DNA from 2 places in the Massilia putida genome. Region 1 is predicted to be linked to the other one. Evidence: riboswitches for the same ligand, from Rfam matches in the RefSeq annotation. Region 1 holds a riboswitch; the other holds the start of a gene.
What was found. Region 1 has a riboswitch for glycine ahead of gcvT (glycine cleavage system aminomethyltransferase GcvT). Riboswitches for the same ligand answer to the same signal wherever they lie in the genome.

Region 1 (16,087 bases):
CGCTGGTAACGATATTCGTCAGCGTGCTATATGATTTGTATTTTCCCGTTAGGAAATGAATCATTAGCCGTGCTAATTGGTGGCCGAATCCGGGCGTGATCTTTTGAGAAGCGAAATCGGGGAGTGCAAGTGACGATAAGCCGCGATTACCGCTGTTCCCGCCGATGACATATTTGATGCCATTTGCTTTGGCCGCTATGACCTCTGCAGATGAAGGCGTTTGAAGGTAGAACCGGGTAAGTTTTTGTTCAGAACGACTGCCGCCGTCTGATATATCGATAAACCGCTTGAGCGGCGGTAAACCGTCATCTTGCAACTGGGCGCGATTGGCGTCAGGCAATAACTGAATGTGTACGGGAGGTTTCGACCGACGGCCCATGGTTGTCTTAACACAAAGTTATGTGTCTTGACACTCTACGCCGGAATGCGTGCGTTGTAAACCGATTCTCAGAAGTTAGTAAATTCGATCTCGTACGGCAGCGACTTGCGGCGCGCGCCGATGTCGCGGAAGTAGGCCAGCATGCCCTCGCAGCCCGTCACCACCGCGCGCTCTTTCGACACGGGCAGGCCCAGTCGATCGAGCCAGTCCAGCGCTTTCGAGTGCGATTCCGGCATCGGCGCGCCTTCCAGCAGGCCGATGCCGTAGGCGAAGAAACGCAGCCGGCGCTGCGCCGTGATGCGCGCATCGAGCTGGCGCAGGCTGCCCGCGGCGGCGTTGCGCGGATTCGCGAATTCCTTCTGGCCCGCGTCGCGCTGGCGCTGGTTCAGGCGGTCGAAATCGTCCTTGAACATCAGCACTTCGCCGCGCACTTCCAGCACGTCCGGCAACGCATTTTCGTCGCCTCCGCCATGGAGGCGCAGCGGGATCACGCGCACCGTGCGGATGTTCGCCGTGACGTCCTCGCCCGTGTAGCCGTCGCCGCGCGTGGCGGCCTGCACGAACACGCCGTTTTCGTAGCGCAGGCTGATGGCCAGGCCATCGAATTTCAGTTCCGCCGCATACGCGACGTGCGCATGGCCCAGGCCCTCGCGCACGCGGCGGTCGAAATTGTCGATGTCTTCATCGGAAAAGCCGTTGTTCAGCGAGAGCATCGGCACGGCATGCGTGACCTGCTTGAATTCGGGAATCGGCGCCGCGCCCACGCGCGACGTCGGCGAATCCATCGATACCGCCTGCGGATGTTTTTCTTCCAGCGCCTGCAGTTCGCGGAACAGGCGGTCGTACTCGGCGTCGGGGATCGTCGGCGCGTCCAGCACGTGGTAGTTGTAGATGTGGTGGTTCAGTTCCTTGACCAGCCACGCCATCCGTTCCAGGTCGTCGGGGGAATCGCTCATCGTCACCTCAGCTGAACAGGCGCAGCGCGCGCGTGGAGCCGGCCGCGATGTCGGCCGCGTCCATCTCCTGGTAGAACTCGCGCACCTGGCCCGCGATCTCTTCCAAGGTGGCATCCGTCAGCGGCTGGTCGAAGTCGTCGACGATGGCGGCATCGAGGCGCTGCTCGAGATCCTTCGCGCAGGCGACCATCTTGCCGAAGCCGTCGCGTGCCGGGGCCACGCACGGCACGTCCAGCAGCAAGGTCAGGCGCGACGTGGTGTCGGCGCCCAGCGTGACATTGGTCGACAGCGTGAACAGCGTGCCGCCGCCTTCTTCCTTGTCGGTCATGACGAATTTGCCGTCCGGGCGCACGTCGAAGCCGGCGTTTTCCAGCGCGCCGATCAGCGTGGCCATCGCCCACGGCGCGCCTTTCGACGCCAGGTTCACGCCCAGCTGGGCATCGTGGCCGGCGACGAAGCGGTGCAAGGTCTTCGCTTCGCTCATCACTTCGATCATGTCCGGCACTTCCGGCTCGGCGCCGATCTCGTCGGCGACGGCGCGCAGGCGCGTGACCATCTCCGAGTATTCCAGTTCGTTCAGCGCCGTCGTGCGCGTGGCCAGCTGGACGCCGGCCTGCAGCTTCGTGTACACGCCGCCGTGCACGATCGGCTCCCAGTCGCCATTGACGGCCAGGCCGACGAAGTGCACGGGCTTGTTGCCGACGCGGCGCAGTTTCAACAGCGCGGGCAGGATGCGGTCGCCGCGCAGCGGCCCTTCCGAATTCAGCGGGATGAGGCAATCGATCAGCGGGTCGACGAGGTTTTCGGCAAGTTGCGCGGGCGGCGTGTCCGGTTTCACGGCGGGCAGCCCGGCGACCGGGTCCAGCGACGCAGCCGCGGCCGGGACGGGCGCGGCCGCAGGCACGGCGCCGGGTTCGGCACGCCGCAGCGGCTCGGCGTGGACTGCCGGTTCGGTCAGCACGTCGTGGCCCGGTTCGGGCGCGCCGTCCAGCACGGGCTCATGGCGCATGCGCTCGGGCGCTGCGCCGCCTTTCATCAGCACATCGTCATGGTCATGCGAAAACGCGCGCTCGACGCTCTTGCGGGCCTTGTACTCCTGCCACTTGTTGTAACTAATGACGCCGACGACGAAAACGCCGCCGGCCGCGATCAGGCTCATTTGAAAGTCTGTCATGCTGCTTGTGCCTCAGTAGCGAAATTCGCGGCGGACTCCATGTCCACCGCCACGATGCGCGACACGCCCTGCTCCTGCATCGTCACACCGATCAGTTGGTTGGCCATCTCCATCGCGATCTTGTTGTGCGAGATGAAGAGGAATTGGGTATGGTCCGACATGCGCTTCACCATGCGGCAGAAGCGCTCGGTATTGGCATCGTCCAGCGGCGCGTCGACCTCGTCGAGGAGGCAGAACGGCGCCGGGTTCAGGCGGAACATCGAGAACACGAGCGCGGTCGCCGTCAGCGCCTTCTCGCCGCCGGACAGCAGGTGGATCGTCGCGTTCTTCTTGCCGGGCGGCTGGGCCATCACCTGCACGCCGGCGTCGAGGATTTCCTCGCCCGTCATCACGAGCTTCGCCGTGCCGCCGCCGAACAGGATCGGGAACAGTTCCGAGAAGTTGGCGTTGACGCGGTCGAACGTATCCTGCAGCAGGTCGCGCGATTCGCGGTCGATGCGGGAGATCGCGCCTTCCAGCGTGGCGATCGCCTCCTGCAGGTCGTTGTTCTGCGCGTCGAGGAAGCGCTTTCGCTCCGTCGCCTGCGCCAGTTCCTCGACCGCGGCCAGGTTGACGGCGCCCAGCGCCGCGATGGCATTCGTCAGGCGCGTCACCTCGCCCTGCAGGTAAGCCGGCTTCATCTCGGGGTCGAGCTTTTCGGACAATGCCGCCTCGTCGGCGCCCGTGGCGGCCAGCGCTTCCGCGAACTGTTCCTGGTTCAGGCGCGCGGCCTGCTCCTTCAGTTGCATCTCGGTGATGCGCTCGCGCTGCGGCTGCAGGCCGCGCTCCGCCTGCATGCGGGCTTCCTCGGCCGCGCGCAGCTGCTGCGTGAGCTGGTCCAGTTCGTGGCGCGCGTCCGCGAGCGCCTTTTCCTGCTCCGTGCGGCGCGCCAGCAATTCCTGCAAGCCCTCGGCGGCCGCGCCGGATTCGAGCGCTTCCAGTTCCAGCTTGCCGGCCGCGATGCTCTCCAGGACCTGCGCCGCCTGCTGGTGCGCGGTGGCGATCGTGCGGCGCAATTCCTCGATGCGCGTGCGCTGGGTCTTTTCCGCGAACACGGCTTCCTGGGCCGCGCGCTCCAGGTCGCGCAGGCGCTGGCGCGCCTCGGCCAGCACGCGTTCCTGTTCCTGGAACTCGACCTGCCCATCCTCGTACGCGCCCTGAAGCTCGGCCAGTTCCATGTCCAGCTCTTCGAACTGCGCTTCCGCTTCCGCCTTGGCCTGCCGTTGCTCCGCTTCCTGCGCGGCGATCTCGTCGAGGTCCGCCGCGATCTGGCCGCTGCGCTGGTTGAAGCGCGCCTCGACCTCGGCCTGCTTGACGACCTCGATCTGCAACGCATGCACTTCGCGCTGCAAGGTCGCGACCTTTTGCCGGCCATCCTGCAGGCGGCGCTGCAGCTCGCTCACCGCCGCGTCGGCGCGGGTGGCGCGGGTGCGGGCCTCGTCCAGCAGCAGCGCCTGCGCACGCAGTTGTTTGCCGATGTTGTCGATCTCGTGCTGGCGCGCGAGCACGCCGTCCTGCTCGGCGTCCGCCGCGTAGAAGCGCACGCTCGCGCTCGTGACCATATGGCCTTGCGGCGTGACGAAGCAGCCGCCCTGCGGCAGCTTGCCGCGCAGCGCGAGCGCCGTGCCCGGATCGTCGGCCGCGTAGACCCCGAACAGCCAGTCGTCCAGCAGGCCGCGCAGGCCCGGGTCGTTCAGTTTCAACAGGCTCGCGAACGGCTTCAGCCCGTGATGATCCTGCGCACCGGCGCTGCCGGGTGCGGGCGAATACAACGCGAGGCGGGCCGGCGGCGCGTCGCCGAAGAAGCCGCGCGCCCAGTCGAGGTTCGACACTTCCAGCGCGCCCGTGCGCTCGCGCAGCACGGATTCCAGCGCCGTCTCCCAGCCCGTCTCGATATCGAGCTTCTGCCACAGGCGCGGCAGCTTATCCAGCTCGTGCTTCTGCAGCCACGGCTGGACCTTGCCCTGCGTCTGCACGCGTTCCTGCAGCTGGCGCAGCGCGGAGAGCCGCGCTTCCAGCTTCGCGTTGGATGCGGACTCCTGCTGGACCTGTGCATGCGCGTCGCGCCGCTCCTGCTCGACGGTTTCCTGGCGGCTCGCCGCCTCTTCCAGCATCAGGTTCTGCTCTTCCAGCGCCAGTTGCTTTTCCTCGAGCTGCAGGCGCAGGTTGTCCAGGTGGCCGGCGTCCGGCAGGTTCAGGCCGCCGCGCTCCTGCTGCAGGCGCTCGCGCCGCGTGGCGAGGTTCGCGAGAATGTTCGAGGCATTGCGCTGGTGCGCGGACGACAGCTCGATGCGCTGCTGGATCTGCATGATGCGGGCGCGCGACTCGGTCGACTTGTTCTGCGCCTCGCGCCATGCGGCTTCCAGGTCGGGCAGGCGCTCGTTCTGGGCCTCCGCCGCGATCTGGGCGCCTTCCACGCGCGCGGCCAGTTCCTCCAGACGGAACTCCGCTTCCTCGATCTGCTCCTGGGTTTCGTTCGCCTGGTTCAGCCATTGCTCCCGCTGGGCGGTGAGCGTCCCGATCTGGTTCTGCAGGCGCGTGCGCGACTCGACGACGAACTTGATCTGCGCTTCCAGGCTGCCGATCTCGGAATTGGTCTGGTACAGCGCGCCCTGCGCCACGTGCAGGCGGTCGCCTGTCTCGTAGTGCGCCTGGCGCATGCGCTCCAGTTCCAGCTCGAGGTTGCGCATCTTCGCGTTCTGCTCTTCCAGCCCCGTCTGCGCCTGCTCCATCTCGAGGAACCAGCGCGTCTGCTCGGCCTTCGCCTCGTTGCGGCGCAGGAGCCACAGAAGTTTCTGCTTTTCTTCCTGGTCGGCCTGCAGCTGGTGGAAGCGGTTGGCGACGGCGGCCTGCGCTTCCAGTTTTTCCAGATTGGCGTTCAGTTCGCGCAGGATGTCTTCGACGCGCAGCAGGTTTTCGCGCGTGTCCGACAGGCGGTTTTCCGTCTCGCGCCGGCGCTCCTTGTATTTGGACACGCCCGCCGCTTCCTCGAGGAACACGCGCAGCTCTTCCGGGCGCGATTCGATGATGCGCGAGATCATGCCCTGGCCGATGATGGCATAGGCGCGTGGGCCCAGGCCCGTGCCGAGGAAGATGTCCTGGATGTCGCGCCGGCGCACCGGCTGGCCGTTGATGAAATACGTCGACGTGCCGTCGCGGGTCAAGGTCCGCTTGACGGCGATCTCGGCATACTGGCTCCATTGCCCGGCCGCCTTGCCGGCGCTGTTGTCGAACACGAGTTCGACCGACGCGCGTCCGGCCGGCTTGCGGTTCGTGGAGCCGTTGAAGATGACGTCCTGCATCGACTCCCCGCGCAGCTCGGACGCTTTCGATTCGCCCAGCACCCAGCGTACGGCATCGATGATGTTCGATTTGCCGCATCCGTTCGGGCCGACCACGCCGACCAGCTGTCCCGGCACCTGGAAATTGGTGGGATCGACGAAAGACTTAAATCCCGACAATTTGATGGAGGATAGACGCACGTTCGCTTACGGTTTGGGGAGAAGTCGATAAAGGCTGCATCATACCATCTGCGCCTTGCTTTTCGGCCAAGTTTTGGCTCGCGCGCGCGCCGGTGCGGGGGAAGCTCGAAAAACCGTCGCGGACGCAATGTCGTTTGAGAAGCGCAGCTGCAGGCGCGTACAGCGGGCATCGCAAACGACCGTGCAACGCGCAACCGGTTTGCCGACGTGCCCTCAGGTGCAGAGGACGGCAAAGCGCACCCTGGCGGGCGCGCACGGCGGCACGTACGGCCCTTGGGCGGGCTGCCAGTCGTTGCGCAGGTACACCCGGTCGCGCCCGGACAGCGCCAGCGCGGCGGCCGTCAGCCACTGGTGGGAATACGCGGGATCGGCGCGCGGCAGGAAAATCGTCGCGGCGAGCAGCCCCAGCAGCAGGGGCTGGGGCGAACAGTCCCGCGCGGCACGCGCGCGCGCGAGGAACAGCGCGGCCGCGCCCAGGCCCAGCAAGCAGCCGGACAAGGCTTCGCTGGCGGAATGGGCGCCGACCTGGACCCGCGCCAGCGCCACCGCCACCGCCAGCAGGCCGCCGGCCGCGACCGCGATCAAACGCGCCCGCCGCGGCTGATGCTCGACGAGCAGGAATAACGCGACCGGGAACACGGCGGCGGCGCGCGCCGCGTGACCCGAAAAGCCGGTGAACGACAGCGAGCGGATGCCGATGCCCCAGCCGATGAACGCGATCTGGCTTCCCGCCGCCACGAGCATGGCGCCGCCGAACACGAGGCACCAGACGAGCGCCAGCCGCCAGCAGCGGCTGCCTATGAGCCAGGCCGTCACGCCAAGGGCGAGCAGCGCCGTGACGTTGAGTCCGCCCAGCGCCGAAAGATGGGACCACCAGAGCATATTGGATCGGAGGATGGATTTACGACGGCTCGACTATAACCCGGCCTGCTGACTGATACCAACACGTAGGGTGGCCGGCCGCACACGCTGCGCCTGAATGGTCATGACGATGGCGCCGTCCACGCGCCGATCGTTGTCGCACGAACGTCTGCGCAGGCACCGTTTGAACGCTTGGACGGCAAAGCCGTCCACCCTACGACATCGCGGTCACGATTGACGAGTCGTTGACGGCCCCCTGCGCCATCGCTTCCGACAACACCTGCCCCACGACGCCGTCGATGGCCAGCACCCGCGCGCTGCCCTCGTCGAGGGCGGCCGCCAGCTTGTCGGCCGGCAGCGAGAACGCCTCGCGCCGTCCGGCGCCCGAGAAGATGAACAGCGTGCGCAGCGGACTCACCCACGCCAGCTTGACCTTGCGCTCGCCGTCGCCCGTACGGAATGCCAGCCACATGCCGCGCTCCAGGCCGTCGACGGCCGACACCGCCGCCGCCCGCGCCGCGGCCTGTTCGGCTGCGGCATTTTCCAGCTCGACCCGGCGCAGCGCGTCCTGCTGGGCCGCGAGGGTGGCCAGTTCCAGCTGGCGTTCGGGCGACAGCTCGATGGGCGCACGCACGATCGCCGCATGGTATTCGGCCAGGCGGGCGAAGAATTGCAGGCGCTCCGCGTCCTGCCATTTGATGGCGTCGAGCCATTTATTCAGCGTCGCGAGCAGGCGCGGCAGCCGGGCGATCAAGGCCTTGCGCTGTTCCTGCGTGGCCTTGGGCTTGACGCTCCAGATCAGATCGTCCATGGCGCGGGTGGCGTTGCCGACGGCGCCCGGGCGCGCATCCTCGATCGTGTGGGCGAACGTCAGCACCGTCGTCCAGCGCTGTTCGAGGAAGCCGCTGACGACGTCGACGACGCCCCCGGCCTGCACGCGCAGCGCGACGGCGTCGCGCGCCTGGCGTGCCGCCACCTGGTGCCGTTCCTGCTTGATGGCCGTGGCGACCGGAGCGGCCAGCGCCGCTTCCTGTGCGGACTCGTCGGCCGCGATGCCGGCCTCCAGTTCGGCGACGGCGCTGGCGAACGCATCCGGCTTGGCCTCGCCCGCGCGCGCGACGCTGCGCTGCATGGCCTGGAACAGCGGGTCGTTCGCGTTCTGGCGCTGGTCCCAGCCGACGCGCGACATCAGGTCGACGAGCCGGCGTGCCGGGTGCGCTTCCTCGAAGAAGAAATTCTTGTCGAGCAGCGCCGCCTTGAGCACAGGCACTTGCAGCAACTGCAGCAGCGCGCGCGTACGCGGCGGAATGCTGTCGTCCAGCAGCACGGTCTCGAAGACGCGCGACAGCAGGTCCAGCGTGCGCTCGTCGCCGCGCGGCAAGCTGCCCTGGGGCAGGCTCTGCTTGAAACGCGGCAGATAGAACACATCGGGCGCCTGCGCGCCGGATGCGGCCGCCTGCGGTTCCTGCGCCAGGACCGGCTCGATGCGTGCCAGCAAATCCAGCAGCGGCGCCGCGCCGTGGTTCTGCGCCAGCGCCCCGCGCAGGGCGGCGGACCAACCGGACTGGGGGATGTCGGAAGCGGCCGGCGCGAAGCCTGCCGCGGGCTGTGCAGGGATGCCGGACGGCGCGGCGAATCCGGACGCCGGCCGGGCGCCGGACGCCGCCCGACCCGCCTGCCCTGCCTGCCCCGCCGCAAACGCGCCGGCGCCGCTGGGCCGCCAGCCGCCGGCGCTGGACGGCAGGTCGGGCAGATCCGGAATCAGCGGCACGCCATCCTCGCCGCCATCGTCGCCGAACAGCTTGCGCAATCGATCGGCGAGGGCTGCGCGCTGGCCGGCGCGGGCCGCTTTCGCGGCGGCCGCGTCGTCCGTCTTCTGGATGCGGTAGGCATCGACGGAACCCGGCTGGCCGCCCTTGCGCAGGGCGGCGATGAGGGACTCGAGCAGCGGCCCGAAATCGAACACGACGTCGGGGCGCAGCAGGGTCAGGATGAGGCCGTGGGCATCGGTCTCCGGCTCGAACTCGCGCCATGCTTCTTCGATGGCGCCGAGGAAGACTTCGGGACGGAAAGGATTGCCGTCGGCACGCAGCACGCCGCGTCCGAGCAGCATGCCGAGGCGCACGGCCAGGGTCGCGAGGGCGTCGGAATGGGCGATGTCGAACGGCCGGGCCAGCGCCCCCAATGCGAGCCGGCTGTCCATTTCGTCCAACGGGACGAGACTCAGCGCGGCGGCCGACGGGCGCTTGGATGCGGCCTGTGGCAACAGGCGGTCGAGTTCGCGGCGCAAGGCCAGCTCGATCGCGCCCGACGCCAGGTGGAAAAAGGCGTAGGCGTTGTCCTTGAGCAGGCGGGCCGACTTGACGCGGCGGTACACGTCCTGCGGATCGCCCTGCTGCTGGCCGACGTCGCCCAGCGCCGCGGCCATCCGGGCCGTCATCGCGGTCAGCTGCTCCTTGACGTGGTCGGCCGCGATACCGGCGAGCGCATCCAGCGTCGCCTGTTGCGGCGACGCGGCCTTGCGGGCGGCCGGCGTCTGGTCTTGGCTGGATGACATGGTGGCGATAAAAGCGGAGGCATCCATATTGTGGCACATTATTTCCAAGTGGCAACAGAAATCGATATGCCCAGCGGGTCGCGCAGCGCCGAGATAAAAATGCTTATGCTATTGAAGAGCCAGTCTTGCGACATAAAACGCTATGCTGCACCGCAAGATAACGGTTGCCAGCGAATAAGAATATGCGAATTCCGTGCATACGGAGAAGATTATTGCTTTCGAAATGCGCCTTGTCCTACAACAGTACAAGGGGTGATCCGATACCCGATCAATTGCCGCGCTCGCATCATTGCATTACCGAAATCGCTACCGAATGTCAATGTTCGGCGGCACATCGGTAAGCACGACATCTCCACTATCAGAAAGGAATGATCATGGCTGCGAACAAAAATTCTTCGCGCTCGGGCAACCAGGGCGGCTCCCACGAACAACACGTCAAGGCTGGCCAGCAAAGCCACAAAAACGACGGCAACAAGCAGTCGGGTTCCGGCTCGGGCTCGCGCTCGGGCGGCTCGGGCGGCACCCGCGGCGGCACCCCGGAGCAGCACGCCGAGGCTGGCCGTCAAAGCCACAAGAACGACAACAAGCGCTGATCGCGGCGCACGCCGGACCGATCCGATTTCCGGGTTCGGTCATACACGGTAACGACACAGGAAGTACGGAAAGAGCCTGAAGCGGGACAACCGCTACAGGCTCTGTCTGTGTTTGTGGAACGCACGAACGCCGCCCGTGCGGACGGGCGGCGCGAGACGGCGAATCAGATGTTGCGCAGGTACGAGCCCTTGGGCGGCGCGAAGTCGACGATGTCGTCGATCATCCCTGCCACCTTGGCGTCGCGCGCGTTCAGGTGCAGGTCGCCGTACTGGTGGATCCCCCACTGCTCCGGCGTCAGCTCGATGTGCTTGCGCAGGATCGATTCCGTGCGCGCATCGTCGGCGCGCAAGCCTTCGACGATGATGTTGAGCGCATCCGGACGCGAACCCGGCGACGCCGTCGCATGCGATTTGTGGATCATGAAGCGCGCCGTCTCGCTCGCATAGCGCTGCTTGCCCGCCAGGAACAGGATCACCGCGATCGATGCGACGGCGCCGCCGTTGTACATGACGCAGTTGACGGGCGCATTGGCCAGGAAGTTATACAGGCACAGGCCGTCGCTGACATAGCCGCCGTTCGATTGCAGGAGGATGTGCGCGGTCTCGATGCCGTCCTCGTTCATGCTGGCCACCGCTTCGAAGACGCGATGCACCATGTCGCTGTTCACGTCGCCGGACAGGGTAAAGTACCCTTCCTTCTGTTTTGCTTGATCTTCGCTCATAGTGGTCTCTTCTGTCGCAAGGGTCGTAGAGCAAGTGTAACAAAACACGTCCGCAGGGCCATGTGGCCGCGCTGCAATAGTGCGCACCCTCGCCGGTCGCCCTCGCCCGCCGCCCTCTCCAGATTGACTTCCCGGCACCACTCGCATAGACTTCGCAGTCTTGATCGGGAGAGCGCAGCACAGGCTGCCGCCGAAGGGGCATCACCCAAAAACTCTCAGGCAACCGGACCGGTCGGGGGCTGCTGCGCGATAAGCGCGGCGGACCAACTCTGGAGAGCGGCCTTCACGGCCCACCGAAGGGGCAGGCGATGCGACACGACGCGCCGCTATCTCTCAGGTACCGAGGACAGAGGGGTGTGAGAGCATGCGGATCGCCGCGTGCGCGACCCCATTTTCTGCCGAGGATCCACCCATGACGCTCAAAGCGACCCCGCTCAATTCCGTACACCGCGCCCTCGGCGCCAAGATGGTCGACTTCGGCGGCTGGGACATGCCCGTCAACTACGGCTCCCAGATCGAAGAACACCATGCCGTGCGTGGCGATGCCGGCATGTTCGACGTGTCGCACATGTGCGTGGTCGACGTGCGCGGCGCCAACGTGCGCGCCTTCCTGCGCGGCCTGCTGGCCAATAACGTCGACAAGCTGCAGGCGCCGGGCAAGGCCTTGTACTCGTGCATGCTCAATCCCCAGGGCGGCGTCATCGACGACCTGATCGTCTATTACTTCGCCGAAGACTGGTTCCGCCTCGTCGTGAACGCGGGCACGGCCGAGAAGGACATCGCCTGGATCCGCCAGCAGAACGACGCCACGGGCAGCGGCCTGACCATCACCCCGCGCCGCGCCGACCTGAGCGATGATGGCATCGCCCTCGTCGCCGTGCAGGGTCCGAACGCCCGCGCGAAAGTCTGGCAGGTCGTGCCGCAGACGCAGGCGCCGTCGGAGGGCCTGAAGCCCTTCAACGCCGTCGTCGTGGAAGGCACGCCGTTCGGCGAACTGATGGTCGCGCGCACCGGCTACACGGGCGAAGACGGCTTCGAGATCGGCGTGCCGGCCAGCCAGGTCGAGGCCTTGTGGAACGCCCTCGCCGCCGCCGGCGTCAAACCGGCCGGCCTGGGCGCGCGCGACACGCTGCGCCTGGAAGCGGGCATGAATCTGTACGGCCAGGACATGGACGACAACGTGTCCCCGCTGGACGCGGGCCTCGCCTGGACCGTCGACCTCGTGTCGGAACGCGACTTCATCGGCAAGTCCGCCCTGCAGCAAGCCGGCCAGAAGCAGAACTTCGTCGGCCTGATCCTGCGCGAAAAAGGCGGCATCCTACGCGCCCACCAGAAGGTCGTGGCCGCATCGGGCAATGCCGGCGAGATCACGAGCGGTACGTTCAGCCCGTCGATGCAGCAGGCGATCGCGCTGGCGCGCGTGCCGCTGGACGTGGCGATCGGCGATACCGTCCACGTGGAAATCCGCGACAAGAAACTGGCCGCGTCCGTCGTCAAACTGCCGTTCGTGCGTAACGGCAAGATCCTCGCTTCCTGAACAAACACTTATACTTACCGCACCATCCATCACTACGGAGTTACGCACATGAACATCCCAGCCGACCTGAAGTACACCGAGTCCCACGAGTGGGTCCGCCAGGAGGCCGACGGCACCCTGACCGTGGGCATCACCGAATATGCGCAGGACGCCCTGGGCGACATCGTGTTCGTCGAACTGCCGCAGGTCGGCAAGACCTTCACGGCCGGCGATGACGCCGCCGTCGTGGAATCCGTCAAGGCCGCCAGCGACATCTACGCGCCGGTGTCCGGCACCGTGACCGCCGTGAACCAGGCGACCGCGGACGCGCCGGACTCGATCAACGCGGATGCGTATGCCGCCTGGCTGTTCAAGCTGAAGCCTTCGGATCCGTCCGCCGTCAACAACCTGCTCGACGCGGCTGCCTACGGCAAGACCACCGAAGGTTGATGCTCACCCGTGCGCCTCATCTACGTCGTTCCCGCGCAAGCGGGAACCCATACTGAGCCACCTTCGGCCACTCAGCATGGATTCCCGCTTGCGCGGGAATGACGGCCTGAAGTAGCCCTTCTCGCCGAATCTTTTTCTCGTCCTTATCATGACCCGCACCAGCCTGACCCAACTCGAAGCACGCGATGGCTTCATCCCGCGCCACATCGGCCCGTCCGCATCCGAACAGGCGGCCATGCTGTCCGCGCTCGGCTACGCCACGCGCGCCGAGCTGATCGACGCCGTCGTTCCCGCCAACATCCGCCGCAAGGACAAGCTGGACCTGGGCCAGTTCTTCGAGCCGCTGCCCGAGCAGGCCGCGCTCGCGAAGCTCAAAGGCATCGCGTCGCAGAACAAGGTCATGAAGTCGCTGATCGGCCAGGGCTACTACGGCACGCACACGCCGCCCGTCATCCTGCGCAACATCTTCGAAAACCCGGCCTGGTACACGGCGTACACGCCGTACCAGCCGGAGATCTCGCAGGGCCGCCTGGAAGCCATCCTGAACTTCCAGCAGGTGATCACCGACCTGACCGGCATGGGCATCGCCAACGCGTCGATGCTGGACGAAGGCACGGCCGCCGCCGAAGCGATGACGCTGATCCAGCGCGTGGGCAAATCGTCCTCCAAAGTGTTCTACGTCGCCGACGACGTGCTGCCGCAGACCCTGGAAGTCGTGCAGACGCGCGCCGTGCCGATCGGCGTCGAGGTGCGCACCATCGCAGCCGCCGACATCGGGAACCTGTCCGAAACCTGCTTTGGCGTGCTGCTGCAATACCCGGGCGTGAACGGCGACGTGCGCGATTACCGCGCGGCCGTCGAGAAGCTGCATGCCGCGGGCGCGATGGTCGTCGTCGCGGCCGACCTGCTGTCGCTGGCCGTGCTCACGCCGCCGGGCGAATGGGGTGCGGACGTCGTCGTCGGCAACAGCCAGCGCTTCGGCGTGCCGCTCGGCTTCGGCGGCCCGCACGCGGGCTACCTGGCCACGCGCGACGAATACAAGCGCAGCATGGCGGGCCGCCTGGCCGGCGTCACCATCGACGCCCAGGGCAACCCGGCCTTCCGCCTCGCGCTGCAGACGCGCGAACAGCATATCCGCCGCGAAAAGGCGACGTCGAACATCTGCACCGCGCAGGTGCTGCTGGCCGTGATGGCCTCGATGTACGCCGTCTACCACGGCCCGCAAGGCCTGGCTGGAATCGCCCGCCGCGTGCACCGCTACACCGGCATCCTGGCCACCGCGCTGAAGGGCCTGGGCTTCCAGTTGGCGAACGAGACCTACTTCGACACGCTGACCGTCATCGCCGACAATGCCGACGAGATCCACCGCGTGGCCAACGACAACGGCATCAACCTGCGCCGCATCGATGCGCGCCACGTGGGCATCTCGCTGGACGAGACGATCACCCGCGACGACATCGCGCTGCTGGTAAAAATCTTCGGCGGCGCCGACGTGGACTTCGACGCGCTGGACAACGACGCGGCGGATGCGTATCCGTCCGCGCTGGCCCGCACGAGCGCCTACCTGACGCACCCGACGTTCAACCGCTACCACGCCGAGCACGAGATGCTGCGCTACCTGCGCGCGCTGGCCGACAAGGACCTGGCCCTCGACCGCACGATGATCCCGCTCGGCTCCTGCACGATGAAGCTGAACGCGACGTCCGAGATGATCCCGGTGACGTGGCCGGAGTTCTCGAACATCCACCCGTTCGCGCCCGACGACCAGACGGTCGGCTACCGCGAGATGATCGCCCAGCTGGAAGCAATGCTGTGCGCCGTGACGGGTTATGCGGGCGTGTCGCTGCAGCCGAACGCCGGTTCGCAGGGCGAGTACGCGGGTCTGCTGATCATCCAGAAATACCACCAGTCGCGCGGCGAAGGCCATCGCAACATCTGCCTGATCCCGTCGTCGGCGCACGGCACCAATCCGGCGTCCGCGAACATGGTGGGCATGAAGGTCGTCGTGACGGCGTGCGACGCCAACGGCAACGTGGACCTCGCGGACCTCAAGAAAAAGGCCGAAGAGCACAGCGCCAATCTGGCCTGCGTGATGGTCACTTACCCGTCCACGCACGGCGTGTTCGAGGAAGGCATCAAGGAACTGTGCGAGATCGTGCATGCGCACGGCGGCCAGGTGTATGTCGACGGCGCCAACATGAACGCGCTGGTCGGCGTGGCAGGCCCAGGCCTGTTCGGCGGCGACGTCAGCCACCTGAACCTGCACAAGACGTTCTGCATTCCGCACGGCGGCGGCGGTCCTGGCGTCGGCCCGGTGGCCGTGGCCGAGCACCTCGTGCCGTTCCTGCCGAACCAGGCGTCGACGGGCTACCAGCGTGACGAGCAAGGCATCGGCGCCGTCAGCTCGGCGCCGTACGGCTCGGCGTCGATCCTGCCGATCTCGTGGATGTACATCGCGATGATGGGCGCGGAGGGTCTCACCGCGGCGACGGAAACGGCGATCCTGAACGCCAACTACATCGCGCGCCGCCTGGCCCCGCACTATCCGGTGCTGTACACGGGCCACGACGGCCTCGTCGCGCACGAGTGCATCATCGACCTGCGCCCGCTGCAGGATGCCACCGGCATCAGCAACGAAGACGTGGCGAAACGCCTGATGGACTTCGGCTTCCACGCCCCGACGATGAGCTTCCCGGTGCCGGGCACCTTGATGATCGAGCCGACCGAGTCGGAATCGAAGGCGGAACTGGACCGCTTCATCGAAGCGATGATCTGCATCCACGCCGAGATCGTGAAGGTGGAGCGCGGCGAGTACGACCGCATGGACAATCCGCTGAAGGGCGCGCCGCACACGGCGGAAGTCGTCACTGCGGACGACTGGCAGCACACCTATTCGCGCGAAGTGGCCGCCTTCCCGGTGCCGTCGCTGCGCAAGAAGAAGTACTGGCCGCCGGTCGGCCGCGCGGACAATGCGTATGGCGATCGTAACCTCTTCTGCGGCTGCGCGCCGATCGAAGACTACGAGTAAGATCGAACACGACGGGTAAAGTAGGGCGGACAGCTCCGCTGTCCACGCGTCCAGCCAGCGCATGGTGAACGCGTGGACGGCACAGCCGCCCGCCCTGCGAGTCATCAGCGGTTCTTGCCCCGGCTGGACGCCAGCCGGAGGTAAGGCCTCCCGGCCCTGCCCGGACGCAGCGCATGCGTTCCCGGCGGGGCCGCGTCGTTTGTGCGGTGCACCGCTTCGTCGAGACGGAACGCGGCCACCGCGCGCGCGAGGCCAAGGGCTTGCTGCTGCAGCGAGCGCGCGGCCAGCGCCGCCTCTTCCACCATGCGCGAACCCTGCTGCGTGAGCTCG
Region 2 (16,087 bases), on a different replicon from region 1:
CGGCGATGTTCGCCATCGACGAACAGACGATCAAATACCTGAAGCTGACGGGCCGCGACGACGAGCTCGTGAAACTGGTCGAGCTGTATGCGAAGGAAACGGGCCTGTGGGCGGACACGCTGCAGAACGCCCAATATGAACGCGTGCTGCGCTTCGATCTGGCTACCGTCGTGCGCAACATCGCCGGCCCGTCGAACCCGCACAAGCGCGTGGCGACGACGGAGCTGGCGCAGCACGGCATCACGGGCATCGTCGAGAACGAGCCAGGGAAAATGCCGGACGGCGCCGTGATCATCGCCGCGATCACGAGCTGCACGAACACGAACAACCCGCGCAACATGGTCGCTGCGGGTCTCCTCGCGCGCAACGCGAACGCGCGCGGGCTCGCGCGCAAGCCGTGGGTGAAGTCCTCGCTGGCGCCGGGTTCCAAGGCCGTGCCGCTGTACCTGGAAGAAGCGGGCCTGTTGCCGGAACTGGAGCAGCTGGGCTTCGGCGTCGTCGCGTTCGCGTGCACGACCTGCAACGGCATGTCGGGCGCGCTGGACCCGGCGATCCAGCAGGAGATCGTCGAGCGTGACCTGTACGCGACCGCCGTCCTGTCGGGCAACCGCAATTTCGACGGCCGCATCCACCCGTATGCGAAGCAGGCCTTCCTCGCGTCGCCGCCGCTCGTCGTCGCGTATGCGATCGCGGGCACGATCCGCTTCGACATCGAGAAGGACGTGCTGGGCCTGGATGCCGACGGCAATCCGGTGCGCCTGGCGGACATCTGGCCGAGCGATGCGGAGATCGATGCCGTCGTCGAGCGCGCCGTGAAGCCGCAGCAGTTCCGCAAGGTCTACGACATCATGTTCGCGCGCCGCGAAGCCACCGAAGACAAGGTCGCGCCGCTGTACGACTGGCGCCCGATGAGCACCTACATCCGCCGTCCGCCGTACTGGGAAGGCGCGCTCGCGGGTGAACGGACTTTGACCGGCATGCGCCCGCTGGCGGTCCTGGGCGACAACATCACGACCGATCACCTGTCGCCGTCGAACGCGATCATGATGAATAGCGCCGCGGGCGAATACCTCGCGAAGATGGGCCTGCCTGAGGAAGATTTCAATTCGTACGCAACGCACCGTGGCGACCACCTGACGGCGCAGCGCGCCACGTTCGCGAACCCGACCCTGAAGAACGAGATGGTGCGCAATCCGGACGGCAGCGTGCGTGCCGGATCGCTCGCGCGCATCGAGCCGGAAGGCCAAGTCACGCGCATGTGGGAAGCGATCGAGACGTACATGGAGCGCAAGCAGCCGCTGATCGTGATCGCCGGTGCCGATTACGGCCAGGGGTCGTCGCGCGACTGGGCCGCGAAGGGTGTGCGGCTGGCGGGCGTGGAAGCCATCGTGGCCGAAGGCTTCGAGCGCATCCACCGCACGAACCTCGTCGGCATGGGCGTGCTGCCGCTGGAATTCCAGCCGGGGACCACGCGCCTCACGCTGGGCATCGACGGCACGGAGACGCTCGACGTTGTCGGCGAGCGCACGCCCCGTGCGACGCTGACCCTCGTCATCCATCGCAAGTCCGGTGAGACGGTCGAGGTGCCGGTGATCTGCCGTCTCGACACGGCCGAGGAAGTGTCGATCTACGAGGCGGGCGGGGTGCTGCAGCGGTTCGCGCAGGACTTTCTCGCTTCATCCAAAGTGGCAGCATAAAAAAAACCGTCGCCCCTGCGCAGGCAGGGGCCCAATTTCTTACGCATCTCGACGGCGCGTGCAAATTGGGTCCCCGCCTGCGCGGGGAAGACGGGCTAGGGACAACACATATGACTCACGCACCCCAAATCAAAATCCCCGCCGTCTACATGCGCGGCGGCACCAGCAAAGGCGTGTTCTTCCGCCTGCAAGACCTGCCCGAAGCGGCACGGGTCCCGGGCGAAGCGCGCGACAAATTCCTCCTGCGCGTGATCGGCAGCCCGGACCCGTACGCGAAGCACATCGACGGCATGGGCGGCGCCACGCCCGGCACGAGCAAGACCGTCATCGTGTCGAGAAGCGCACGTCCTTGCCACGATGTCGATTGCCTGTTCGGCGAGGTCGACGTCGGCAACTCCTTCGTCGACTGGAATGGCGAGTGCGGCAGCCTGTCGGCGGCGGTCGGCGCTTTCGCCATCGGCAGCGGCATCATTCATCGGGAGCGTCTTCGTCGAGGCGGCATCGTGGACGTGCGCATCTGGCAGGCCAACATCGGCAAGACGATCATTGTTCGCGTCCCTGTCGTGCACGGGCAGGCCCAGGAGACGGACGACTTCCAGCTGGAATTCATCGACCCGGTCGTAGACGTCAAAGGGACTGGCAGTGCCATGTTCCCGACCGGGAAGCTGTGGGACGAACTGGACGTCCCGGGCATCGGCACGTTGCCCGCGACCCTCGTCAACGCCGGCGTCCCGACGATCTTCGTCAACGCGACCGATATTGGTTACACGGGTACGGCACTCCAGGAGACCATCAACGGCGACCCGAAGGCGCTGGCGATGTTCGAGACGATCCGCGCCCACGGTGCCGTGCGCATGGGCCTGATCGGGCAGGTGGAAGAGGCGGCACGAAGCAGGCACGTTCCAAAGCTCGCCTTCGTGGCCCCGCCCGCCGATTACGTGTCCACAAGCGGCCGACAAATTGCAGCAGGGGATATCGATCTGGTGGTACGCGTACTCTCGATGGGCAAATTGCACGACGCCATGATGGACACGGTGGCGGTGGCAATCGGCAGCGCCGCCGCGATTCACGGCACCGTGGTCGGCCAGGCTGCGGCTGGCGATGACCGCGAGGTACGCATCGGCCATCCATCCGGCACGTTACGCGTGGGCGGCGACGTGCTCCAGATAGGGGGAGAATGGATCGTGATCAAAACCATGATGCGCCAAAGCGCGCGCGTGCTGATGGAAGGCCACGTTGGCGTGCCGGACGAAACGGTTTGAATCGATCCAGCCATTCCCGTCCTGATGGTGATACCAACGATGTGTCACGGTTCGGTACTGACAGTGTCGCCGGCAGGCGAACGTTTTGCCGCATGTGCCGGGACGACGCAATACGATGACTTCGCGGAAGGGATATCTGCGGTCCTTCCGCAAAAGCCTGTGCCCTTCCGTCGACCCTGGAGAGTCTAGCATGGGCAAAGCGGGCAGGACGCCACTGTGCCGGGTGGACGAACGCGACGATGCCTTGCTCGACGTGGCCAAACATCTGTTTTTCGAACGGGGATTCGCCCAAGTCAGCATCGAGTCGCTTGCGCGTGCTGCGGGCGTGGCCACACGGACGATTTATACGCAATTCGGTGGCAAACATGGCGTGCTGTGCAAGATCATCGATCGTGAACTCGAGCGCGACATCGCCTGTTCGGCCGAGTTGCGGGACAGGCACCAAGGCGTCGACATCACCTTGAGCACGATTGCGCTCCACCTGCTTCGCCAAACGCTTTCACCAGTGGCGCGCCGGTTGTACGCCGACGCCATGGCTGCGCGTGACATCCCCCTCGCGCAGAAAATCGATCCTGTTCATTGTGGTCCATGGCGACGGCACCTGGAGCACTACTTCGCCACGGCCGTATGGTCGGATCGGTTGTGCCTCGCATGCGGGCCGGAAGTGATGTCGGATATGTTTTTGGGATGTGTCATGGGCGCCCAGTCGAGAGCACTCAAGTCGGACCCGCCTTCCGTTTTTGACGAGGCAGAATTGAAGGCAATGGCGGACGGCGTAACGCGGAGGTTCCTGACTTCGGTGGCTACTCTGTAACAGAAACGATCGCCTGGAGGAAAATACTACTGCTGGAAATGCTGGCCTGGCGATATACCCATACTTATCTGCGCTTGGCGGCAGTGGCGTGAAGGCATCGAATACACGCTGCTGCGGCCGGCGTCAGCAAGTCTTCGTCCTGATACGCCAGGAATATGTTCATCCCCGGCAATTCCGTGTCGAGTTCGATCGGGCTCATGACCCCTCGCCGAAACAGCTCGTCCAGCGTCGTAAATGCCATCTCGCCCCAGGCACTCACGGCATTCAGCCTTTGTGCCAGTTGAAAATACAATGTAACCGACGAGCAATGCAGGACCTGTGTCGGCAACGGCACGTTGAGCTTGGAGAACAGCGTACGCATGAAACTGAACGCGTCGTCGGGCGCATCCATGACAAGCCATTCCAATCCTCCCAGTTCCTCGATGGTGTGGCGCGCGCGCGCGCGCGTACCGCCGATTGCCAGCCTGGACGCCGTGCTGTAGAGCTTGACCCATTTCAGGCCCGCTGGCCCGGTTTCGCCGTAATGGCTGACGATACCGAAGTCGAGCATGCCATCGCGCAGTCCGTCGATGATCTGCGACGGCCGCAATTCCAGCAGATGCAGGAGCGTCGACGGGCGCTGTTTGCGAAAAGTGCCGACCGCTTCCGCCACGATCGCGCCGCCGACCGGCGGCGACAATCCGATCGTTACCCGTCCGCTCTGGTCACCACGCAGGGCATCCACTTCTTCGTAGATCTTATCCACTTCCTTCTGGATAGCGCGCGACCGCTTCGCAATCATCGTGCCGTACGAATTGAGGGTCGCTCCCTTGGCAGCGCGGATGAGCAGGGGAACGCCAAGCTCGCGTTCGAGTTCGATGATCGACTTGCTGAGCGCCGGCTGGGTGACGTTCATCAACCGTGACGCTTCCTGGATACTGCCGGCCTTGGCGATCGCCACCAGCGCTTTCAACTGGTTCAACTTCATGAGTGCTCCGAACGGGAAACGCCTTTAAATATAACCAAATTTTATACCAGTGAAAACTTTTCCTTTGTTGGAAAAATGCAGCTGTCGTTTAATCGTCCTGTCATAAACGATTACGGAAACGACTTAACCAGGACAGGGGGACGGCAGTGGAAGCGCGGAAGATTCAACTGAAGGTGGGTACGCTGGCAGTGGTTTTGTACGCAGTACACGGGGCAGTGTGTGCGCAAGGTGTGTTTGAATCGTTCCTGCCCGGTTTTTATCCTGGCTTGATACCGAAGGCCGGCGATGCGTTCAAGGTTTACGGATCGGTTGACCTTTATCTCGACCGTCTCGATGCAGGTGGTACGACGGTAAACCGCATGCTCAGCGGCGGCACATGGACGTCGAAGCTCGGCTTCTACGGACGGGAAGAGCTGGGCGGTGGCACCGCAGTGTTCTTCGATCTCGAGGCGGGACTGAATGCGGATGACGGCACGCTGCAACAGGCGGGCACGCTGTTCAATCGCCAGTCCACGATCGCGATGACCAATCCGCGCTACGGTACGCTGCAGATGGGTAAGCAGTTTGGTGTCGGCCTGCAGTTGTACGTCGACCCGTTCCTCGGCAATGCGAAGATTTCGCCCTGGGCCTACCTGAGCGGTGCCGCCGATCTCGGCAAAGGGTCCAGCACGGTGGAATCCCGGGTCAACAAGTCGATCGTCTACATGTCGCCAACCATCGCGGGTCTCAGCACCCAGTGGCTGTATGCGGTCAAGACCGACCGGTCGCAGGGCGGACCTGCCACGCAAAACCGCGGCGTGAACCTGACCTGGGTGACCACACCGGGCGGCCATCGTCTGTACAGCGTGGCGTCGTTCAACCAGACCTGGTGCGATCCGAAATCCGGCGATCCCAGCCAGGTGACCTGTACCGATACCACGGTGCGCACCGATGCATCCGGGGCGGCGCTTGTCTATGACATGAGCAAATATGTGGTGTCCGCTTCCTACCAGCTGATCGCCCCGAAGCGCGTGGGAAATTACATGGCCCGCGTCAGCTCGCTGGGCGGTACGGCACGGCTCGGCGCCAACCTGTGGAAGCTGTCGGTCGTGTACCGCGATACCACGCAGAGCCGCAACCACGCCTTCGCCACCACCCTCGGCGACGAGTACTTCCTGTCGAGGCTCACAGCCCTGTATTTCCGCTATTCCCTGATCCGGAACGGCGCCAAATCCGCGATGACGATCGACTACGCGAGCGGGTCGCCGCTCCCGACTGCCGGCGCCAGGGTCTCCGATCTCGCGGTTGGCATGTACCACAACTTCTGACCGCGCAACACGCCGTTCAGCCTATCAACAACCCAACACAGGTTCATCATGAGTCACATCGAAAAAGCCAGGCAAATGGCGCCCGAATACACCACCATCCGCCAGTGGATCCACCGCCATCCGGAACTCGGATTCGAAGAACAGGAAACCAGCACGCTGGTCGCCGCCAAGCTGCGCGAACTGGGGTACGACGTGACCGAGGGCGTCGGCGGCACGGGCGTCGTCGCCACCCTCAAGCGCGGCAACTCGACGCGCAGCATCGGCCTGCGCGCCGACATGGACGCGTTACCCATCCGGGAAGCCCCGGGGCGTGCCTACTGCAGCGTCCATGACGGCAAGATGCACGCCTGCGGCCATGACGGCCATACGGCAACCTTGCTGTGCGGTGCGGATTACATCGCCAGGCATGCTGATTTCGACGGCACCGTGCACCTGATCTTCCAGCCGGCGGAGGAAACCCTGGATGGCGCCCGCAAGATGATCGAAGACGGCTTGTTCGAGCGCTTCCCGTGCGATACCGTTTATGCGATGCACAATGCGCCCGGGTTGCCGGTCGGCCAGGCGGTCTGCCTGGAAGGGCCCATCACCGCGTCGTCGGATCGCGCCACCGTGCGCATCCGCGGCAAGGGCGGCCACGGCGCCATGCCGCATCTGACCCGGGATCCGGTCCTGGCCGCGGCAGCCCTCGTGATGTCCCTGCAGTCCATCGTCGCACGCAACGTGTCGCCCGACGAGACGGCCGTCATCAGCGTGGGTGCCATCCACACGGGCGAGACCTTCAACGTGATTCCCGACGAAGCCGTCGTCAAACTCAATACACGTGCCTGCACGCCCGAGGTACGCAACCAGCTCGAAGAGCGGATCAACGGGGTCGTGGCGGGCGTGTGCGCCACCTATGAGGTGTCGTTCGAGATCGAATTCGAACACTGCATCGGGGTATTGGTCAATCATCCCGAGCCGACGGCGGTCTCGAGGAAAGTGCTGACCAAGCTGCTCGGCGAGCAGAACGTTATTACCGTCAAGCGCAAGGGCGGTCTCGGCAGCGAAGACTTCGCCACCATGGCCGAAGCGCGGCCGGGCTGCTATATCGCACTTGGCAACGGCGTCGGCACCTTCGGCGGGTGTTCGGTGCACAACCCCGGCTACGATTTCAACGACGAGATCATCCCGATCGGCGCCGGTTTCTGGGGCGCGCTTGTCGAGACTGTGCTCGCGCCGGCATAACGATACCCACGAGGAGATATCGACATGAGCACCCCCCACACCGGCCACCGCCGGATCACGATACTGCTGCTGATGTGCGTGGTCGTCATCAGTGCCTGCGACAAGCTGATCTTTTCATTCGCGGGGCCGGCGATCATCCGCGATCTCGCATTGACGCCAGTGCAGTTCGGATTCGCTGGCAGCGCATTCTTCTTCCTGTACTCGGTGTCCGGCATCGCGCTGGGCTTTCTCGCGAACCGGGTCAAGACCAGATGGATCCTGGTAGGCATGTCGGCGGTGTGGGCGACCTCGCAGTTCATCGTCAACTTCGCGTCCGGCTTTGCTTCGCTGGTGGTCAGCCGCCTGCTGCTGGGCATCGGCACCGGTCCGGCCACCGCGATCACCCAGCACGCCGGGTTCAAATGGGTCGCGCCGGGCGAACGGGTGAGGATCTCGTCGCTCCTCCAGATCAGCTTGGCCATCGGCGGGCTCTTGTCCGGCGCGGTGCTGCCGCTGGCCATCCTGAAATATGGCTGGCGACAGTCGTATGTCGCCCTTGGCGTCCTGAGCCTCGTCTGGATCGCGCTGTGGCTGGTCTTCGGCCGCGAAGGCCAGGTCGACGACCGCGCGCACGGCGCAGCAGGCAAGTCGGCCACGTACCGGCAGCTCCTGCTGAACCGAACCTTCATCACCGTGTCCCTCCTGGGCTTCATCGGGTACATGCCCAACGTGCTCGGATTCAGCTGGCTGGCCGTCTATCTGCAGCAGGGCGTGGGGCTTGCGCCGGGCACGATGGCCATCTACCTCACGACCCTGACGCTGGCCGTGATCGTACTGAGCTACATCGCGTCCTGGCTGGCGGAACGTGCGCTCAAGGCAGGGACATCGTTCCGGAAAGCGATGGTTGTCCCGCCGATGCTGGGGTGCGCGGTGGGCGCCGCCGCCTATTTTTCCATGCACCTGGCGCACCGCGACATGCGCGCCGTGCTGGCCCTGTATTTCATCGGTTCCCTGGCAATCAACCTGCTGCCGGTATTCGGCTACGCCATCGTGGCGCACATCGCGGCGCCGGAGAAGCGTGGGGCCATGCTCGCGATTCACAACGGCGTGGTGACCAGCGCAGGCATCGTCGCCCCGGCTGCGATTGGACTGCTCATCGCACGCTCGGGTGGCGACGTCAGCGCGGGCATGGAACTGTTCTTTGCCGTGTTTGGGATCGTTGCCTTTATCGGCAGCCTGATTGGGCTCGCGTGGATCCAGCCTGACGGCGCGGAAGCAAAGGAAAAGGTGTATGGCCGTCAGCGTATTTGATTTGTCCAAGGTCGGCATCGGGCCCTCGAGTTCACGCACGGTCTTCGCGGAACACCCAATGGCCCGAACTGTACCGGCATCATCCCGGCCGTGCTGCGCGACGATGACCGCCCCGTCCCGGGCGCGACCGATGACGGCATCGTCGACTTCCTTCTGACGGCCGGCGCCGTCGGTATGCTCTACAGCTGGGCGCCAGATTGGGCCAGGTCGGGAACGCGGCGGAGATGGGCATGGAACACCACCTGGGCCTGACCTGCGACCCCTTGGGCGGGCTCGTGCAGACGTCGCGTGGCGGCCTGGCCGTCAATATCGTCGAGTGTTGACACATCTTCGCGACCGCCCGGTGCGGCCGCATCAGGTTCTACTATCGCGGCTCGACGCCGCCATCGTATCGGGAGAGACTGTCCGCCAGGCGGAACAGCGCCGAAGGAGCAACCGCCCCGGAAACTCTCAGGCAAAAGGACCGGTACCGATGCTGAACACTCTGAAGAGCTGCCCGGCCGACGTCGCCGGGTACACCGCAGGAGCAAGTGCAGGCCTTTACAACGGCCCGCGTGAATCTCTCAGGTCCAAAACAGAGGGGGTGTCACTGCGCAGGTGCGCAATGATCGACCTTTGACGATCGGGAGTTATCCTCATGAGAACCATCACCATCATCGGCGGCGGCATCACCGGTGTCACCACTGCCTATGCGCTCGCGAAGCGCGGCTACGCCGTCACCCTGCTGGAACGGCACCCCTATGCAGCGATGGAAACATCGTACGCCAACGGCGGCCAGTTGTCCGCTTCGAATGCGGAAGTCTGGAACCACACCTCCACCGTGCTCAAGGGATTGAAGTGGATGCTGAAGAACGATGCGCCGCTGCTCGTCAATCCCAAACCGAGCTGGCACAAGCTGTCGTGGTTCGCCGAATTCGTCGCCGCCATGCCGCGCTACCGCGACAACACGATCGTCACCGCCAGGCTGGCGGTCGCCGCGCGCGAGCACCTGTTCCGATGGGCTGCGGACGAACGCATCGACTTCGACCACAAGCGCGAAGGCATCCTGCACATCTATCGCGACCGCGCCGGATTCGACCACGCCTGGCAGGTATCGAAGCTGCTGGCACAAGGCGGACTGCCGCGGCGCGCCGTCACGCCGCCTGAAATGCGTGCGATCGAGCCCACGCTGGCCGGCACGTACTACGGTGGCTTTTACACCGAGAGCGATAGTACCGGCGACATCCACAAGTTTACCTTCGGTCTCGCGTCAGCCGCCCAGCGCCTCGGCGTGAAGATGCGATTCGGGTGCAGGGTGATCGATCTCGCTGCCACCGCGCATGGTGCCGAGGTCGATGTGCTGCAAGATGGTGCCAACGATAAGGTGCTCTGCGATGCGGTGGTGATCTGCGCCGGGACGGCGAGTCGCGACCTGGCCGCCCGCGTGGGCGACCGTGTCAATGTGTATCCGGTAAAGGGCTATTCGATTACGGTCAACCTTACGGATGACGCCAGCCGGGCCGCTGCTCCCAATGTCAGTCTGCTCGACGATGCCACCAAGCTGGTGACAAGCCGGCTTGGCGTGGGGCGCTTTCGTGTTGCCGGGACGGCCGAGTTCAATGGTTTTAATCGCGATATCCGAGCCGACCGCATTGCGCCGCTGATTGACTGGGTAAGGCAATGCTTCCCCGGCGTGAGCACACGCAGCGTCGTACCATGGGCCGGATTGCGGCCAATGATGCCTGACCTGATGCCGCGCGTCGGCCGCGGCAAGCGTCCGTCGGTCCTCTACAATACCGGGCATGGGCATCTAGGTTGGACACTGTCGGCAGCGACCGCGGAGATGACGGCCGACCTCATGGCAGGCATGTTGCCGACCTGATGCGGTCGGACGAGAAAAGGATATTAATCATATATATGTTTATTGACAGCGTGCGACCCGTCTGGATACACTTCGGGATCGCTCATCCAGACGGAGACATTCATGAATGCACTGCTTCACCCGGCCAGCCAGACAACTGACGCAGACCGCGCGCTGCTACGCGATAGTCTGCGCAATATGCTGGCCGAGCATTGGCCGGCCGACCGCGCACTGGACCACGCCGCCGATCCGGCGGCTGTCGCGGCGATCACGCTGCGGCTCGGATCGCTCGGCGTGCTCGCGCTGGGCGGCGAGCAAGGTTATGGCGGCTTGCGCGAAGTACTGGTTGCGATGGAAGAACTGGGGCGCGCGGCCTGTCCGGCGCCCGTCACGGCCGCCGTGGTTGCCAACATGCTGCTGGGGCGTGGCGCCGACGCTGAAGTCGATGCCCTGCTGGACGCTGTGGAAGCCGGCAAAGCCAGGCTGGGCCTGGCGCTGGGCGCCGACGATGGCGACGCACGTGCCGGTCGCGCCGTGCTGCGCGACGCAAGCCTGCAAGGCGAGCTGGCCTTCGCGGAAGGCGCGGCCGGGGCCACGCACCTGCTGGTCCGAGCCGAACGTGCCGACGGGACACCGGTGATCGCGATCGTCGAGGCCGACGCGGCCGGGGTTACCGTGGTATCGACACCCGGCCTGTCAGTCCCACCGCTCGCGCAGCTGCACTTCGACAACGCGCCCGCAACAGTTGTGGAGGTGACTTCCGCGGCGTTGGATGAGGCGGGTCTCGTCGTGCGTTTGAGCCTGCTGGCCCGTGCATTGGGCGCAGCAGGCAGGGGGTTCGATCTGGTCCTGCAACACGCACGCGAGCGCAAGCAGTTCGGTCAACCGATCGGCCGCTTCCAGGCGGTACAGCACAAGCTGGCGGATTGCCTGACCCGGCTGGATGGCGCGCGGCTGACACTGGACAATGCGGCCGCCAGCCGCGACCGCGGCGGCAGCGATTGGCGCTATTACGCATCCGCTGCGCTGGCGTTTTCCGGTCCGGCGCTGCGCCAGGTATCGCTGGAGACGCATCATGTCTTTGCCGCGATCGGATATGCCGAGGAACACGAAGCGCCGCGCCATTTCCGCCGGACGCATGGGGATCTCGTGCGTTGCGGCGGCGTGCAACGCGCACGTGCGGAGCTGGCGCAATGGCTCCTCCGTGACGGCACGCCGTTGCCCGAATACGATCTGGGCGAGGTCGGCAATGCTTTCCGGCAGGAGGTACGGGCGTGGATCGCAGACAACTGGACCACGGACCGCAAGCTCGTGCAGCAAGAGCTGCCGCCCGAGAAGCGTGGCTACGACCCGGAGTACGCGCGGCGCCTGGGCGAGCAGGGCTGGAATACGCTGAGCTGGCCCAAGGAGTACGGCGGACAGGCCCGCACGCCGTTCGAGCAACTGGCGTTCATCGAGGAATGCCAGCTGGCGGGTGCCCCGAACAGCCGTGGCGGTATCCAGGCCCATGCGCTGATGACCTATGGCACGCAACAGCAGAAGGACGAATTCCTGCCGCGTATCGCGCGCGGCGAGATCACATTCTGCCTTGGCTACAGCGAGCCGGAAGCGGGTTCCGACCTGGTGGCGCTGAAGACCACCGCCGTGCGCGATGGCGACGAATGGGTCATCAACGGCCAGAAGTTGTGGACCACCGGTGCCGAGTATGCCGATTACATGTGGCTGGCCGCGCGCACCGATCCGGATGCGAAACCGAAGCATGCCGGAATCAGCGTGTTCATCGTGCCCATGAATACACCCGGCATCACGATCCGACCGTCGATGGCCATGTATGGGCATACGTTCTGCACCGAGTTCCTCGACAACGTCCGGGTTCCGGCCACCGCCCTGGTCGGCGAAGTCAACCAGGGCTGGGCGATCCTGACCGCGGCACTGGCGACCGAGCGTATCGTGATGGGCGGCTTCGTCGCGGCGGCGCGTGCCGCCTTCGAGCAGGTCGTCGCGGCGCTGCGTGCGGCGGGTACGATCGATCCGGTTGCGGCCGACCGGATCGGCACGCTGGCCGCGGAAATCGAAGCGGCGCGCCAACTGCTGACGCGCAGCGTCGCGATGGCCGAGCAAGGCCAGGTCGCGACCTGGGAAGCGGCGATGAGCAAGGTGTTCAGCGGCGAGTTGATGCAGCGCCTGGGTGAAGCCGCGCTGGATATGCTCGGCACGGGAGCGACGCTCAGCCAGGGCGCGCTCGGCGCCATCACGGATGGGCGCCTGGAGCATATGCTGCGCCATTCGATCATGATCGTGGTCGGCGGCGGCACCAATGAAATCCAGCGCACCCTGATCGCGCAGCGAGGGCTCGATCTTCCCCGCTGAGGGCGAAGCGCATCAGCGAACACTTCTATTCCTCCATTTGCCGCCAAGCCTCTTCGGGACCTGGCGGCTTTTTTTTGGCCCGCCGTCAGTGCGACGAAACCGACGCGCCGAGGCAATCGGGTTTGCAGGATGGACGCAGAGCGGCGCGGCGACTGTGCGGACGTACCGTGGGCTTGGTTGGGTGTTGCGGACAGCGCGTATCCAGGATGCAGCAGGGAAGGGAAGACTGTTGCGTTCGATGGGCGAAACTGCCCGGAGGGGCCGGAGGGCGGCCCGGGCGGGCTTGCTGCAGGGTTACGCGGCGCCAGCGCGGTCCAGGCGGAACAGGCGCGCTGCGTTGCCGCCGACAATCGCGGCTTTTTCTTCCTCGCTGATGTCGATGCCGTCGAACAGCTTGCCCAGCACGTCACGCGAATTCGGGAAGGTGCCTTCCATATGCGGATAGTCGGACGCCCAGAGCAACGCCTGCGTGCCGGTGACGTGGCGCGCCATGATCCCCGCGCGGTCGAACTGGAAGGAGCAGGCGATCTGGTCACGGATGATCTGGCTCGGCGCACGTTTGAGCTTCGGGCGCACATAGAAATCGTGGGCGCGCGCCACTTCATCCATGCGCTCGCCGAGGGCGCCCAGCCACGAGGCGCCTGACTCGATCGCGACCACCTTCGCTTCGGGGTTGCGGTCCAGCACGCCTCCGGCGATCAGCAGGCTGAACGTGTCCATCGCGTCGCTGATCTGGCGCGTATAGTTGAAGATGGCGGCACCCGGACCACGCTCGACGACGACGTCAGCCAGACCGGTACCCGTATGATAGATCAGGGGAATGCGCGCGGCCGCAGCGAAGGCGAAGATCGGATCCCATTCCTCGCTGTTATAGCGCGGCACGTCCTTCGGTGTCACGACGGGCAGCATCGCGGCGGTGTAGCCCAGCGCGGCGATGCGCTTGAACTCGTTGAGTGTTTCCGACAGCTTGCCCACAGGCAGTACGGCGGTCGGCACGAATGCGTCGCGGTGGCCTTCCACGTGGGCAATGCACCAGTCGTTGTAGATCTGGGCGGTGGCCAGTTCGATTTCCCAGTCGGGGATGTTGTACAGCATCAGGGCGAGATTGGGGAACAGGACTTCAGCGTCGATGCCGTCGAGTTCCATGTCCTTGCGGCGCAATACCAGGTCGTTCGAACCGTGGCGCGGCGAACCGGAGAAGCCGTCGCCCAGCTGGAGCTTCAGAAGGACGGTGTCGCCCATCTTGACCATGAAGGTCTTCTCCTGCTTGTCCGTACGCAGCGCCAGGTGGTGCATCGACGCAGGCAGTTTCTCGAGATAGATCTTGGCGGGCTCGCTGATGTGGGAATCGGCGCTGAATACAAAACGTGACATGAGGGTCTCCTGTTGGTGTCATCCCCGGATGTGAGGTTGCCGGAATATTCTCACATACCTATAAATGAATGTAAAGATATATATGATTATGCGCGGGCGGCGGCACAGCGGCCGGCTGCCGCCACGCCGCTCAGCGCACCTCGTACGTGCGAGGCTGCTTCGCCAATTCGGCCACGTCGGCCTGTTCCGGCAGGTTGTATCCCAGCTGGCAGTACTTGAGCGCATTCGAGATCGCCGTCGTGCGCGGCAGGTCGAGCGATTCCCAGATCGCCCGCACCGTGCCCTGGATGACGGCGGTGGGTTTGGTGGCGATCTTGGCGGCCAGGGTGTGGGCCCGCTCCCAGAGGGTATCCAGCGACGTGACTTCGCTCACCAGGCCGATACGCAGCGCGGTCGCCGCGCTGATGCGTTCGTCGTTGCCGAGCAGGGCGATGCGCAATACTTCCTGCAGCGGGAGCCGGCGCGCGAGGCCGATCGGTTCGACGGCGCAGACCATCCCGTAGGAAACGTGCGGATCGAAGAATTGCGCATCGTCGGAACAGATGACGATGTCGCTTTCGTTGAGCCAGTAGAATGCCCCGGCACAGCACAGGCCGTGCACCGCCGTCACCACGGGTTTCCAGAGCCGGTTCGCCTTGGGGCCGAGGCTCTCGCCGGGGTCGGACTGGTCCCAGACGTTCTCGGAACCGGTAATGATGGCAGGCGTGTTCAGTTTGACGTCGGCACCGGTCGAGAATGCCTTGCCGGGCGCTGCCCGCAGGACGACCGCGTGGACGGCCGGGTCCTCTTTGATGCGTTGCCAGACATGTTCGAATTCGCGCCGCATTTCCACCGTAAAGGAGTTGAATGCCTTGGGTCGGTTGATGGTAACGGTGGCGACGCGGTCGGGCGTCACCTCGTACAGGATCGTGTTGTAGTCCATCTGGTATCTCCAGGATGCTTTTTCGATTCGGTGGGCGCCGGCCTAGCGGCCAGCCCACCTTGGTGCGCGTTTTTCCAGGAACGCCCGCGGTCCTTCTTTGGCGTCTTCGCTATGGACGATGCGCTGAGCCCACTCGTCATTGATCTGCCACATGGCGTCCTCGCCCGGGCTGGCCGCGGCGCGCACGATGTCCAGCGACGCCTTGACCGACAACGGCGCGTTCTTGACGATGTCGGCGGCGAGCCGCAGCGCTTCCGCCAATACCTCCTCGTCGTCGACGACGCGATTGAGCAGGCCGAGGTCGTACGCCCGGCCCGCCGAGATCGCGTTGCCGGTCACCAGGATCTCGTTGGCCAGGGCACGCGGCAGCAGCTGCGCGATACGAAATGCGCCACCGGCAGCCGCGAGCACGCCGATCTTCGCTTCCGGCAGCGCGAACTGGGCGCTCTGCCCAGCCACGGCAAGATCGCAGGCGAGCACCAGTTCGAAGCCGCCGCCGTAAGCCTTGCCGCGCACCGCTGCGATCCAGGGCTTGGCGCGGCGCGCCTTGACGAAACCTGCGAAGCCGCCACCCTCGGTCGAGAGGCCGGACGCGCCGGCGCGGCCGGTCGTCACGGCCTTCAGGTCGGCGCCGGCGCAGAACACCCCGGTGCCGCTGCCGGTCAGGATGGCGACGCGGATCCGCTCGTCTGCGTCGATCTGTTCGCGAATACGATGCAGCGCCTGCGCGACTTCCGGGTTGATGGCGTTGCGCGCTTGAGGCCGGTTAAGCGTGACCACGGCGATGTGCTCGCCAACCTGCTCGTACAGCACGCTGTCTTCAGATGTCATGGTCGACCCGATGTTGACTTCGTTGTTCATGCCTGCTCCCAATAAGTGTAGCCATCCTCGCGCGTGCGCGCCTGCCCGGCCAGGCCGACGGCCTCGTGCGAGGGCGAGACCAGCGCGGCCAGCGCGGCAGCATCGGTCACACGCGCCAGGTGGCGCTTGCCGCCGGTGGTGCGGCCGATGACGATGCCG

Region 2: another riboswitch for glycine. It lies ahead of BVG12_RS01280 (D-amino acid dehydrogenase); the one in region 1 lies ahead of gcvT (glycine cleavage system aminomethyltransferase GcvT).

Annotation. Positions count from the first base shown of each region.
Region 1 is NZ_CP019038.1:1,400,953-1,417,039, forward strand. Features, by position in the region: gene BVG12_RS33955 (hypothetical protein) at 1-379, opposite strand, end outside; partial or broken gene BVG12_RS08505 (DNA ligase LigA-related protein) at 463-1,305, opposite strand; gene BVG12_RS08510 (cell division protein ZipA C-terminal FtsZ-binding domain-containing protein) at 1,343-2,509, opposite strand; gene smc (chromosome segregation protein SMC) at 2,506-6,030, opposite strand; gene BVG12_RS08520 (phosphatase PAP2 family protein) at 6,244-6,912, opposite strand; gene BVG12_RS08525 (DUF1631 family protein) at 7,106-9,448, opposite strand; gene BVG12_RS08530 (hypothetical protein) at 9,823-10,041, shown strand; gene BVG12_RS08535 (ATP-dependent Clp protease proteolytic subunit) at 10,206-10,763, opposite strand; glycine riboswitch at 10,919-11,004, shown strand; glycine riboswitch at 11,023-11,123, shown strand; gene gcvT (glycine cleavage system aminomethyltransferase GcvT) at 11,176-12,300, shown strand; gene gcvH (glycine cleavage system protein GcvH) at 12,349-12,729, shown strand; gene gcvP (aminomethyl-transferring glycine dehydrogenase) at 12,878-15,757, shown strand; gene BVG12_RS08555 (MCP four helix bundle domain-containing protein) at 15,862-16,087, opposite strand, start outside.
Region 2 is NZ_CP019037.1:189,693-205,779, forward strand. Features, by position in the region: gene acnD (Fe/S-dependent 2-methylisocitrate dehydratase AcnD) at 1-1,697, shown strand, start outside; gene prpF (2-methylaconitate cis-trans isomerase PrpF) at 1,808-2,959, shown strand; gene BVG12_RS01250 (TetR/AcrR family transcriptional regulator) at 3,150-3,773, shown strand; gene BVG12_RS01255 (LysR family transcriptional regulator) at 3,838-4,740, opposite strand; gene BVG12_RS01260 (porin) at 4,887-6,047, shown strand; gene BVG12_RS01265 (M20 aminoacylase family protein) at 6,096-7,271, shown strand; gene BVG12_RS01270 (MFS transporter) at 7,296-8,561, shown strand; partial or broken gene BVG12_RS34910 (L-serine ammonia-lyase, iron-sulfur-dependent, subunit alpha) at 8,637-8,884, shown strand; glycine riboswitch at 8,944-9,037, shown strand; gene BVG12_RS01280 (D-amino acid dehydrogenase) at 9,199-10,422, shown strand; gene BVG12_RS01285 (acyl-CoA dehydrogenase family protein) at 10,525-12,771, shown strand; gene BVG12_RS01290 (amidohydrolase family protein) at 13,066-14,145, opposite strand; gene BVG12_RS01295 (enoyl-CoA hydratase/isomerase family protein) at 14,276-15,067, opposite strand; gene BVG12_RS01300 (enoyl-CoA hydratase-related protein) at 15,110-15,928, opposite strand; gene BVG12_RS01305 (acetyl-CoA acetyltransferase) at 15,925-16,087, opposite strand, start outside.